Regions from separate parts of the Specibacter sp. NPDC078709 genome, predicted to be linked through region 1. Evidence: predicted binding sites of a transcription regulator. Region 1 holds the regulator's gene; the other holds the start of a gene.
The links. Region 1 encodes LexA, which represses DNA repair genes until DNA is damaged. Its sites were predicted from a motif close to TCGAACANNTGTTCGA; they were not measured.

Region 1 (6,406 bases):
AACGTCCAGGCCCAAAGCCGTTCCGGTGGGATTGTTGGGCGAGCAGAGGAACACGAGGTTCGGAGCATGCTGGCGAACCTGCTCGGCGGCAGATTCCGCAGAAAGACTGTAGTCCTGGGCGCGAACACCAGCGATGTAGCCTGTCCCGGTTCCGCTGGCGAGTAGCGGATACATGGAATATGTGGGAGGGAATCCCATGACGGTGCGGCCCGGACCTCCGAATGCCTGCAGTAACTGCTGGAGCACTTCATTGGATCCATTGGCCGCCCAAAGATTATCTTCACTCAAGCCGTGGCCAAGATAAGCCGCCAGCTCTTGGCGCAGAACGGTGAATTCTCTGTCCGGGTAGCGGTTGAGACCATTTAGCTCTTCGGCCACTGCTGCAAGGATTGCTTCCTTGGCATCGGCCGGAACACCAAAGGTGTTTTCATTAACATTCAGCAGCACCGGAACATCAAGCTGAGGTGCACCGTAGGGGTGCTGTCCACGCAAGTCGTCACGAAGCGGCAATTGACTTAGGCGTTCAAACTGGTCCATGCCCTCCAGCATATTTGCTTGCCGTGGAAAAGTTCGAAACGGCGACACAATGCGGACACCATCACCTGCAGGAGCGCTACTTCGGGATGGGAACGTAAAGCCGCTGACCTGCCTGCAGGACACCGGTGCCCAGATCGTTCAGTGCAACGATTTCGCGAACCACATGGCGTACATCGCGGGTGGGATCGGCAGCACCGGCAATGCTCCACAAGCTGTCGCCCTGCAAGACCGTCACGGCGACGGCGTAGTCGGCCATGTTGACCGCCTTCACCTCAGCGGCCGCGTTTGCCGGACTCGCGAGAGATCCGGCCATGATGGCAAAGGAGACAAACAAGATCAGCGCCGCGACAGCGAGAGTCGGGATGCCGAAGAACACCAACCGACCACGACGGGTCAAGCTGAGCCGAGTGCTGCCAGCGAAGTCCGCTGTGCCACAATCTGCTCCACCGATCTTCACTTCCCCTGATCGAACAGCTCCATGTTGGGCAGCACGATCCATGGTCGGTGCAGGGCCGGGCAGGGACACGCCAAAGGATGCGTGGGAGATAAGCAATGCGTTCATGACTTCTGGTCCTTTCACCGTGAATCCACTGCCCAGGGGCCAACTGCAGCCATCGGACCAAGATTCCACACTCAACATCTTCGATAGAACGTATGTTCTAATTTGCTACTAGTACAGTTTTAGCATCTATAGACGACACTTGCCAAGAGCAAATAGAACAAATGTTTGAAATTCGTCTCTTCGTGGCTTAAACTTGCAGAACAAGGATTGGCCGCTAGATGCAGTCCACCAGCAGGCACTGACATTGTTCAGGGCAGCCACGAAAGGACCGACGGAACCATGGCGCTTCCAGACCCGCCGCACCGCATTCCCCAAGCACCCAGCCGCGCTGGAATGAAGGGCCTGACGGTAAGGCAGAAGAAAATTCTCGAGTGCATCCAACGGTGCATTGCCGACAAGGGCTACCCGCCCTCAATGCGCGAAATTGGCGATTCCGTGGGGCTGGCTAGCCTTTCCAGCGTCACTCATCAGCTGACCCAGTTGGAGCGCCACGGCTATTTGCGCCGTGATCCCAAGCGTCCCCGCGCCATGGAAGTTCTCATCCCGCTGGTATTGGACAGCGGAGTTGTCGAAATCGAAGGCGTTAGCGCACCGAAGACTCTGCGCAGTTCGAACGGTCTGAACTTTGCCGAGCTGAGCAGTTCTTCGGACACCGCTTTTGTGCCTCTCGTGGGCCGCATCGCAGCAGGTGGCCCCATCTTGGCTGATCAGTCAGTGGATGACATCATGCCTTTGCCGCGGCAGATCGTGGGCAGCGGTGAATTGTTCATGCTCAGGGTCCAGGGTGATTCCATGATCGACGCCGCCATCTGCGACGGCGACTGGGTTGTTGTGCGTCAACAGCCAACAGCCAACAACGGCGACATTGTGGCGGCATTGCTCGAGGATGAGGCGACCGTCAAGACGTTCCGTCAGCGTGACGGTCACACCTGGCTCCTGCCACAGAACACTCGCTATGAGCCGATTCTGGGCGACCATGCCACCATCATGGGCAAGGTCGTCTCGGTGCTGCGAAGCCTCTAACCGAAGTCTCTAACGAAAAAACCGATAGCCGGCCGCCGTTGGCGCGTGCCGAAGAAGTACGAAGGCACCCCGTCAGCTCATGAGCTGATGGGGTGCCTTCGTGTGTGGCAGCCAAAATGTGTGTACAGCCCGGAGTGTCAGTGGCTTCTGCTTCCAAACAGCAGATGACGCGCTTAACCAGTTCGAGACTGCAGAAGACGCGACAAATCCGCGATTTTCATGGCATCATCTGCGTTTTCAAATCCAGCCCGTAACCCTGCCTTCGTGGGTGGCACTACTTGCCGGAGAGCCGCTTCAGCGCGCCCAACGCCACGGTTCTGTCCTTAGTGGACCAGAAAGGCGGTAGAGCGGCACGCAGGAAACCGCCGTAGCTGGCATTGGCCAGACGGGAATCAAGTACAGCAACCACGCCCCGGTCTTGGCTGGAACGGATCAACCGGCCCACCCCCTGCGCGAGGCGCACCGCTGCATGGGTGGCAGAGATGGCAATAAATCCGTCGCCGCCACTTTGCGCCACGGCACGGGCGCGGGCAGTGACCAGCGGATCATCCGGGCGCGGGAACGGGATCCTATCTATCACCACCAGACGGCAGGAGGCTCCTTGCACATCAACACCTTGCCAGAGCGACATGGTACCGAACAGGCAGGTGTCCGGTTCATCGGCGAACTGTTTAATGAGCCCGGACATGGAGGAGTCCCCCTGGCACAGGATCTTCACCTTGAGCTTTTTGCGGAGCTTCTCGGCTGCGTCTTCTGCAGCACGCCGCGAAGAGAACAGAGCCAAGGTTCCGCCACCGGCGGCGGTGATGAGCGCTTCCAATTCATCTAATTGCTCAGCGGACATCCCGAAGCCGGGTTTCTGCAGATGGGCGGCGACATAGAGCATGCCTTGTTTGGGGTAGTCGAACGGCGAACCGACATCGGCCCCCGTCCAAGTGGGAGCGCTGGGCCCCAAAAGACCGAGCCCGCCAGCTGTGGCTTGGAAGGACTCGCCAATAGCAAGAGTGGCCGAGGTGAGCACTACCGTCCGATCGGCAAACAAGCCCTCCCGCAATTTCATCGCCACGCTCAAGGGTGCGATGTTGAGCACTGCCGGCTCATTTTCATCCGCCTTCTGATAGCCCTTGCCCGGTGCGAAGGAACCCGGCCGCGAGGCCCACACCACCTCACGGGCATCATTGGCAACCAGCAGACGCTCGCACAAATCGAAGATCAGATTGAGCCTGGATCGGGCAATCGAACGCCCGCCGTCGGCGGCAGCATTACCCTCAGGCTTAGAATCGGACAAGGCGGCACGTACCGCGTCACGCAATTGCTCCACAGCTTGAGATTGCACCTCGTTGAGCCCCTGTGGGAATAGCCCCTCGGGAACACCAGCTAAGGCAAGGTCCAGTGCCGCGGCGCTGGCCTGCAAGGCGTCCACGGAAACAGCGGTGTGCTTGCGCGTGCTTGACGCCGCCGCCTGCACCATCTGCACAGAGAGTTGCCCGGTGACCGCGCCTGTTACGCGATCCTGGAGCTCATGTGCTTCATCGACCACCACCACGTCATAGTCGGGAAGCACGGCGATGCCTTCAAAGGCACTGATGGCCAGCATGGCGTGGTTGGTGACCACAATGTCAGCCTCTGCTCCGCGGGCACGGGCCAGCTCCGAGAAGCACTCGGTAGCCATCGGGCACTTCTGGGCGCCCAGACATTCCATGGAGGTTACAGAGACCTGCCGCCAGGCTTTGTCCGTCACTCCCGGAACAATCTCGTCCCTGTCGCCGGTGTCTGTTTCCTGCGCCCATTCGCGCAGACGCACCACTTCCTTGCCGAGCTGTGAGGTGGGCCCGGAGGTGGCACTGGGAGGGTGAGCCACGTTGTCTTCGCCAAGACTAAAAAGGGCGCCCTCGCCGGTGTCTTCGGTAGGGAAACCACCTGCCAGTTTTTGCCGGCACACATAGTTGCTGCGGCCCTTGACTAAAGCAACGTCAATGGCCCGCGGCAACATCGGTTTCAGGGTAGCCAACAACCTAGGTACGTCCCTGCCCACGATCTGTGCTTGGAGGGCAAGGGTGGCGGTGGCAATCACCGCAGGCTTGTCGCTGGTCAGGGAGTTGACGATCAGTGGTATCAGGTAGGCGAGGGACTTTCCGGTCCCCGTGCCCGCCTGAACCAGCAGGTGGTCCCCGCTCTCAAGAGCGGCAACTACCCGGCGTACCATTTCATGCTGGCCATCGCGGCGTTGCCCGCCCATGGCGTCAACGGCCCGATCCAAAAGGTCCAGTGCCTGCTGCGAAAGTTCACTATCAGGCATGCTGGACAAACGGTTCAACCTCTGCAGCCAAGTCTTCACGGACACGAACCTGAGCCAAGGTGCCCTGCTCTCCATGTTCCAGACTGATGATCTCAGCATCGCTGCGATGCAATTTGTTCAGCACATCGCCACGGTCATAAGGGACCAGCAATGTCAGCACGACGCTGGGGTGCGGAATCCCTTCCTTGATGGCTTCGAGCAACTCCTCGATGCCTTGTCCTGTCCTGGCCGAGACCACCACAGAGCGGGACTCACGCTGGCGAAGACGCTCCACCACAAAGGGATCGGCGATATCTACCTTGTTCAGGATGATGATTTCCGGGATCTGCAGTGCCTCGACTTCGGCAAACACCGAGCGAACCGCAGAGATCTGCCCCTCCGGGTCTGGGTGGGAAGCATCGACAATGTGCAGGATCAGATCCGCGTCGGCGACTTCCTCCAAAGTGGAGCGGAAGGCTTCCACCAGTTGGGTGGGCAGTGCGCGGACAAACCCGACAGTGTCAACCAAGGTGTAGCCCAAGCCGTCAGAAGTCTCGGTTTTACGGACCGTTGGATCCAGTGTTGCGAACAGTGCGTTCTCCACGAGCACGCCCGCATCAGTGAGACGGTTCAGCAGCGAGGACTTGCCAGCATTGGTGTAGCCGGCAATGGCCACTGAAGGCACATTGTTGCGTTTGCGGTTGGCGCGTTTGGTTTCCCGGGCAGGAGCCATTGCTGCGATCTCGCGGCGCAGTTTCGCCATGCGGGTGCGGATCTTGCGTCGGTCCAGTTCCATCTTTGTTTCACCGGGACCACGGGAACCAATACCGCCACCTGCAGCACCCACCCGGCCACCAGCCTGACGAGACATGGATTCACCCCAGCCACGCAGTCGTGGCAAAAGGTATTCCATCTGGGCCAGTTCAACTTGAGCCCGGCCTTCACGGGATTGGGCATGCTGGGCAAAAATATCCAGAATCAGTGCAGTCCGGTCAATAACCTTAACCTTGACAACCTCTTCAAGCGTGCGCCGCTGGGACGGTGAGAGGTCACCGTCAATGACCACGGTGTCTGCGCCGGTGGCGTGCACCATCTCCTTGAGTTCCTGGGCCTTGCCCTGTCCCAAGAACGTTGCCGGATCAGGCTTGGCCCTGCGCTGCACCAAACCGTCCAGGACTTCCGATCCTGCCGTTTCAGCCAGAGCAGCCAGCTCTCGCAGCGAGTTCTCGGCATCGGCCATGGTGCCAGAGGACCACAGACCAGCGAGCACTACGCGTTCAAGGCGCAACTGGCGGTATTCGACTTCGCTGACGTCTTCGAGCTCAGTGGACAGGCTTGCCTGACGGCGCAGCGCGTTGCGGTCAGCCAACTCGCTCTGATCACCATCAGAGAGGCTGTGCTGGAAATTCAGGGTGGACACGGCTTGCGCCCGTCCTTCAAGCGGCCTGGTGGCAGGGGCCCCACCGAACGGATCTTGGGCCTCAATGCCCTCATCCGCACGCGTGGCACGAGAAGCGGCCGCGTCCTTGGCCAAAATCCGGTCAATCACGGCTTCAATCTCCGCGGCAGAAAGGGACTCCTCCCCCGTGCTGTGGCCCTGTGAAGGTGCCGTGTTCTCCCCGTCACGGGGCAGCTCGTTGCCGTCGGAACCATTGTGTGCAGATGCGTGGGACATATTCTCCTTATAGGCTGTTACCCTCAATCGTAGTCCGAGCCACCGACACTCACACCTTTTGAGGTTCTTGGCTTGTGGATAATCACACGTGTGCATGTGCTGCGCTTAGGCGCGCCTAGATACACAAAGCGGTCGTTGGGCACTAATCTGGCATGACTATGGGTACTCAGGGTGCAGATCACTATTTCAGTTCACAACCGTCCACGCCGATGAAACGCCGGCCACTTCGCGTGGTTTTGGCTGGCGAGGAGCGCAACCTCCACACAGCCGGGGGCATCTTCAGCCCCGATGGTGTGGACAAAGGCACCACCATCTTGCTCAATGAAGCACC
Region 2 (6,406 bases), on a different contig from region 1:
TCCCGCAGGCGAGCATGACGCCTACATTGGGGCGGTGGCAGCGCAGCTCAATAGTTTTCTGGCGGAGAAGCACCAGCTTTTGGCACAAATTTCCCCGGCGACGTTGGTCCTTGTTGACTCCATCAAGACCTTGGTCACCGGTGGCAAGCGCATGCGTGCGCTGCTGTGTTACTGGGGTTGGCGCGGAGCCGGAGGGGCTCCTGATGCCGAGGCCATCGTTCAGGCGGGCGCGGCCCTGGAATTATTCCAGGCCGCTGCCTTGATCCATGACGACATCATTGATCGTTCAGATACTCGCCGCGGCGGTCCCAGCGTGCACAAACAATTCAGCACCTTGCACACCGATAGCGCCTGGTCCTTGGACGAGGAGCGGTTTGGTCATGCCGCTGCCATTCTCACGGGCGATCTGTGCTTGTCGCTCAGTGAAGAAATGTTTTCGCGCATCGGCGCCGGAGCCACCAGCCGGGCGCGTGAGGTTTTCAACCTCATGCGCACCGAGGTGATGGCCGGGCAGTACCTTGACATTCTCGAAGAAGTTGCCGGCCCGTCAGAACCTCATGAAACGGCCGTGGCCAGGGCTTCAGCCATCATTCGCTTTAAGAGCGCCAAGTATTCCTCAGAACACCCCCTGGTGATGGGCGGTGCCCTGGCCGGGGCCGACGAGGCCATGTTGAAGGGTTACAGTGCTTTCGCGTTGCCTTTAGGAGAGGCTTTCCAGCTACGCGACGACGTCCTGGGCGTGTTTGGGGATCCGGCCAAGACGGGCAAGCCTGCCGGCGACGATCTACGCGAAGGCAAGCGCACAGTTTTGGTTGGCCTAACCATTGACGCTACCTCAGCGCAGGATCGTGACTTTGTAGACCAGAATTTGGGCCGCCAGGATTTGAGCGAAGCAGAGGTGGCCCGGATGTGCGCCATCATGGTTGAATCCGGGGCATTGGAAAACACCGAGGCCATGATTTCCGGGCTGAGCCAAGAGGCGTTCACTGCTCTGGCGGAACTTCCCGTCGAAGCTGCGGTACGCGAAGCATTGCTAACCCTAGGCCAGAGCGCCGTTTCCAGAACGTCCTGAGCCGGGCTGATGTCGCCGCTCCAGCGGATGTAATACAGTGCCGCTCCCGCGGATGTAATACAGTGCCAGCTGCACTCACGCTGCTTCTTGCCGAAGCAAGGCAGCAGCGTGAGTGAGTATTACCAGCCGAGTGCGGCGGCGCGCCGGCGGATTTCTGTTTTCCGGCCTGCGTGCAAGGCGTCAATCGGACGCCCGGGCAGGGATTCGTCTGCCGTGAACAGCCAAGTGATGGCTTCCTCATCTTCAAAACCTGCATCTTGAAGCACAGAGATAGTGCCTCGCAAGCTTTCCAAGATGTGATCCTCAACGATGAACGCTGCGGGAACCGCGCGGATATTGCGCTCTCCCACACGTGCGGCCAGCAAGGATCCGTCCTTGACGAGGGCGTGGACTTTGGTTACCGAAACATTTAGTTTTTCGGCAACATCGGGCAGGGGCAGCCATTCACTGACTACAGATTCAAGATTACTCACTCACAAAGGTTCCCACATTTTGGCATCTTGCGTATGAATATTGTGCTTGAATCCACATTCGAGCTCCCTTTGTACCGCCCTTTGGTGTAAATTCTCATTAGTCACACTAGTAACATCAACACCACTAGTACCGTCAGCAACGGAAACCCGAGGTCCGCACCCATGACTCCCCCACGCCCGTCTGCCACTTCCGGCAAACAGCTTGCAGCAGTTGCCACAGCAGCCATCCCCGTTGTAATGCTCTCGTCCCTGGCTATGGCGGTTCCTGCGACCGCTGCCCCCGTCCAAACCGGGGCGCAGCCACACGGGAATCACGGAGCACTAAACTCGGCAGATGTTCTGGCAGCAATTCAGGCTCGCTCTGCCCAAGCTCAGAGCAAGGCTCAGAGCATCTCTGCCACCGTAGTGGCCAGCTCTGTACCAACGGCGGTGACCGCCAAGTTCCAGAACGCGGGGGCCCACAGCGCACAGGCGCGGGCGACTCAGAACCAGCCAACGGTTCGCTACACCGTACGTTCCGGGGACACCGTTTCTGCGATCGCAGCCAATCACGGCGTCAGCACGGCCTCGGTGCTGACCTTGAACAAGCTTTCGGCATCCTCCATCATTCACCCCGGACAGGTCTTGGTGGTCTCCGGCGCCAACGACGCTGCGGCGAACGCGAGCACAACCACCAAAACGGCTACGGGTACTAGTTCCAGCAGCTACACCGTCAAGTCCGGTGACACGCTCAGCGCAATCGCGAGCAAACACAACATCAGCCTCAGCTCGATCTTCTCCCTCAACGGACTCAACGGCAGCTCCATCATCTACCCCGGCCAGAAAATCAAGGTGGGCGGAACAGCCGCGGCTGCCGCGCCGTCGAGCACGGCTACCACACCGGCCGCAAGTACACCGGCTAGCTCGACCAGCTCCAGCAGCTACACCGTCAAGTCCGGTGACACGCTCAGCGCAATCGCGAGCAAACACAACATCAGCCTCAGCTCGATCTTCTCCCTCAACGGACTCAACGGCAGCTCCATCATCTACCCCGGCCAGAAGATCAAGGTGGGCGGAACAGCCGCGGCCGCCGCCCCGTCGAGCACGGCTACCGCGCCGGCCGCACAGGCAGCCACGTCCGGGAAGTACACCATCAAGTCCGGTGACACGCTCAGCGCAATCGCCGCCAAGCACGGGGTCAGCGTCTCTGCTCTGGTTGCTGCCAATGGCATCAGCGCCAGTGCCGTCATCTACCCCGGCAAGGTCCTTTCAATCCCCGGCTTGAAAGCCAGTTCAAGTTCCATCACGCCCATCACCCCGGCCCCCGGCCTGACCCCGGACCAGGAAGTGCCCAGCACCTTCCTGCACTACACCTACCCTGCCGCAGTGGTTGCCGACGCCAACAAGAACAAGGCCGCCCTGCTCGCAGCCCCCTCACCCACTCGGGAACAGATGAAGCAGATCGTCTCCAGCACGGCATCCCAGATGGGTGTTGACCCGGCGTTGGCCTTGGCCTTCGCCCAGCAGGAATCCAGCTTCAACCACCAGTCGGTCTCCCCCGCAAATGCCATCGGCACCATGCAGGTAATTCCCGACGCCGGCGATTGGGCATCCGGGCTGGTAGGACGCAAGCTGAACCTGCTGGACCCCTACGACAATGTGACAGCTGGTGTGGCCATCATTCGGGCCCTGCTGCGCGGCGCCGCCAACGAGGATCTGGCCATTGCCGGCTACTACCAGGGGCAGTACTCGGTCAGCGTGAATGGGATGTTCGCTGACACGGTGAACTACGTTGCCGGCATCAAGGCGAAGCGGGCAACATTCCGCTAGCACCAAAGTTCGCTAGCACCATAGCTACGGTGGCATAGCCACAGAGTACGCTCTCAACGAAAAGGGGCCCCAGCACAGTGTTGCTGGCGGCCCCTTTCGTTTTGTGCTTCTAAACTACAAGTGTGCACGATGGATCTACCGACCCCCGCGTCGGGCAAACGATTGATGGACGCTACCTGGTCTTGTCCCAGGTGGCGCACGGTGGCATGTCCACTGTGTACTTGGCCAAGGACTTGCGGCTGCACCGTAATATTGCGCTGAAGATCCTGCACCCGCATCTAGGCGCCGATCAGGCGTTCATTGCTAGGTTGAGCCGGGAAGCCCAAAGCGCCGCCAGCCTCTCGCACCCGCACGTGGTGCAGATTCATGATCACGGCGTGGGCCCCGAACACGCCTACCTGGTATTTGAGTTTATTGACGGCTACACGCTTCGGGATGTCATCAACAAGCAAGGTGCGTTGAGCCCCCGACAAGCACTGGACTTGCTGGATCCGATTGTGGAAGGTCTCGCCGCCGCGCACAGCGCCGGTCTAATCCACCGCGACGTCAAACCCGAGAATGTCCTCATCTCCCATCAAGGCTGGGTCAAGATTGGCGATTTTGGGCTGTCGCGAGCGGTCACCAACTCCACCAACACCGGCACTCTCTTCGGTACGGTGGGCTATATTGCCCCTGAGCTGGCTCGCGGCGAGGGCGGTGATGCCCGCAGTGACATCTACTCCGCCGGCGTGATGCTGTACGAGCTACTGACCGGCCACCAGCCCTTCCGTGCCGACATGCCGGTAGCTGTGGTCATGTCGCACCTCCAGGAGCCCATGCCGGCCCCGTCCGCCGAGATTCCCGGGCTGCCCCCCGTCATGGATGAGCTAGTGCGTTACATGACCGAAAAGGACCCGGACCACCGGCCAGCCAATGGCGCTGTGTTGCTGGAGGATCTGCGCCACATTCGCCAAGACCTAACTCCTGCCGAGCTCGATTTCGGGGCCGCTGCGACACGGCAAGACTCGACACGCCAAGAGCAGCCCCAGCCTGCCGATGCTCACCTGACCGAAGCCCTGGGGCAGGCCGACACCACCGTGCTGGCCACCCCGCGTTTCCCCACCTCTGTGCTACCCCGCTCTCCCCAGCTCTATACCGAAGACCCGCATCTTGAACAGTATGCTGTGGCTGCCGCTGCCACCACGTACGACGCCGGACAGGCACCCACCGCTGCCCTCGGCGGCCATGCTCTCACCTCCACAGTTGAGGAAAGCTCCGCAACTACCGAGTCCGGGCAGCCCAACCTTTCCAAACGGCAGGCTGCCGCGGCAGCGAAGACTCAGGCCAAGGCTAAGGCGAAGGCCGCCGCCACCCCCCAGAAGACTCTCGGTTCACGGCATCCCCGCCGCCGGGCCGTGCTTTGGGTACTTCTGGTGCTGCTGCTGGGTGTTATAGCCGCCGGCGCTGGCTGGTTCTTGGCCTTGGGGCCAGGTGCGTTGGCAACTGTTCCTGAAGTGGGCAATAAAAGTGTTGAGCAGGCCTTGAACCTGTTGCACGCAGAAGGCTTTGACTTGACCTCCACCAGTGCCGTCCATGACGAGAAAGTTGCTGCCGGATTTGTTGTGGCTACTGACCCCACAGCTGGCAGCTCACTCCGCAAGTTCAACACTGTCACTGTTCACGTCTCCGCGGGTCCGGTACTCTATCCGGTCCCTAAGATCACCGGAGTGGCACAGGACAGCGCCACGAAGACACTAACGGACGCGCATCTCGCCGTAGGAACAGTCACAGAGGCGTTCGATGAAAAGGTGGCTGCCGGGGTGGTCCTGCAACAGGATCCCGCGGCTGGGAAAGAGTTCCGTGCCAACACCAAAGTGAATCTGGTGGTGTCCAAGGGTCCGAAACCGATCCCCGTCCCGGCCGTGACGGGCAAAACCCAGGCCGACGCCGAGGCAGCACTCACTGCGGTGGGGCTTGTTGCGGTGATCGCCCCGGAACAGGTCAACAGCCGCACCATCCCGGCCGGATCGGTGGTCACGGCCTCGCCGGACTCAGGCACGCTCACCGCTGGCGGCAAGGTCACGCTTACCCTTTCCAAGGGTCCGAAGATGGTCAGTGTGCCAGATTTGGTGGGCAAACAGGTCGGTGTCGCAACCAGTGAGCTCGAGGCGCTCGGTTTCACGGTCAAGGTGGAGAATCTGCTGGGCGGGTTCTTCGGCACCGTACGCTTCCAAGACCCACAGGGTGGCGAAGCGCCGGAGGGCAGCACCGTGACGCTGCGAGTCATCTAAGCCCACATCTTCGCGTCCCACCGCCCGCGAAAGGCGAGGTGAGGAGATTCGCGGAAGGCGGACTCTTAACGACAACGGCGGCCCGCCCCTTCGTACTGAAGGTGCAGGCCGCCGTCGTATGTGGCAGCTACTACTTGGACTGGCGCAGTCCCTCGGAGACGAGGAAGGCCATTTCCAGTGACTGCTTGTGATTCAGGCGGGGATCACAGACTGACTCGTAGCCGGTCAGGAATGCTTCCTGGTCGATGGGATCGGCGCCACCGAGGCACTCGGCCACGTCGTCACCTGTCATCTCCACGTGCAGACCACCGGGGATGGTGCCCTGGGCTTGGTGGACCTCGAAGAAGCCGCGAACCTCGTCAATGACGTCGTCGAAGTTGCGGGTCTTGTAGCCGTTGGGTGAGGTGACAGTGTTGCCGTGCATGGGGTCGGTGACCCATAGGACCTGAGCGCCGGACGCGGTGACCTTCTCGACGAGGCTCGGCAGCTTTTCACGGATGTTCTTTGCACCCATGCGGGTGATGAACGTCAGGCGACCGGGCTCGCGGTTGGGGTCGAGCTTCTCAATGAGGCGCAGAGCGTCGTCGCCGGTGGTGGTCGGGCCGAGCTTGACGCCGATCGGGTTGCGGACGCGGGAGAGGAAGTCGACGTGTGCCTGGTCCAGATCGCGTGTGCGCTCACCGATCCACAAGAAGTGGGCGGAGGTGTCGTACGGCAAGCCGGTGCGTGAATCGATGCGGGTCAATGCGCGCTCGTAATCCAGCAGCAGGGCTTCGTGGCTT

Region 2: a site for LexA is predicted at 1,592-1,607, ahead of AB0P14_RS15935 (LysM peptidoglycan-binding domain-containing protein). Genes of this name have one in related genera too.

Annotation. Positions count from the first base shown of each region.
Region 1 covers NZ_JBFBLU010000001.1:64,121-70,526, forward strand. Annotated here, with positions in the region: gene AB0P14_RS00290 (histidinol-phosphate transaminase) at 1-537, opposite strand, end outside; gene AB0P14_RS00295 (LysM peptidoglycan-binding domain-containing protein) at 614-1,099, opposite strand; gene lexA (transcriptional repressor LexA) at 1,433-2,122, shown strand; gene AB0P14_RS00305 (ATP-dependent DNA helicase) at 2,397-4,421, opposite strand; gene hflX (GTPase HflX) at 4,414-6,075, opposite strand; gene AB0P14_RS00315 (methyltransferase) at 6,234-6,406, shown strand, end outside.
Region 2 covers NZ_JBFBLU010000010.1:38,033-44,438, reverse strand. Annotated here, with positions in the region: gene AB0P14_RS15945 (polyprenyl synthetase family protein) at 1-1,072, shown strand, start outside; gene AB0P14_RS15940 (Rv2175c family DNA-binding protein) at 1,192-1,545, opposite strand; gene AB0P14_RS15935 (LysM peptidoglycan-binding domain-containing protein) at 1,708-3,354, shown strand; gene AB0P14_RS15930 (PASTA domain-containing protein) at 3,477-5,624, shown strand; gene AB0P14_RS15925 (class II 3-deoxy-7-phosphoheptulonate synthase) at 5,755-6,406, opposite strand, start outside.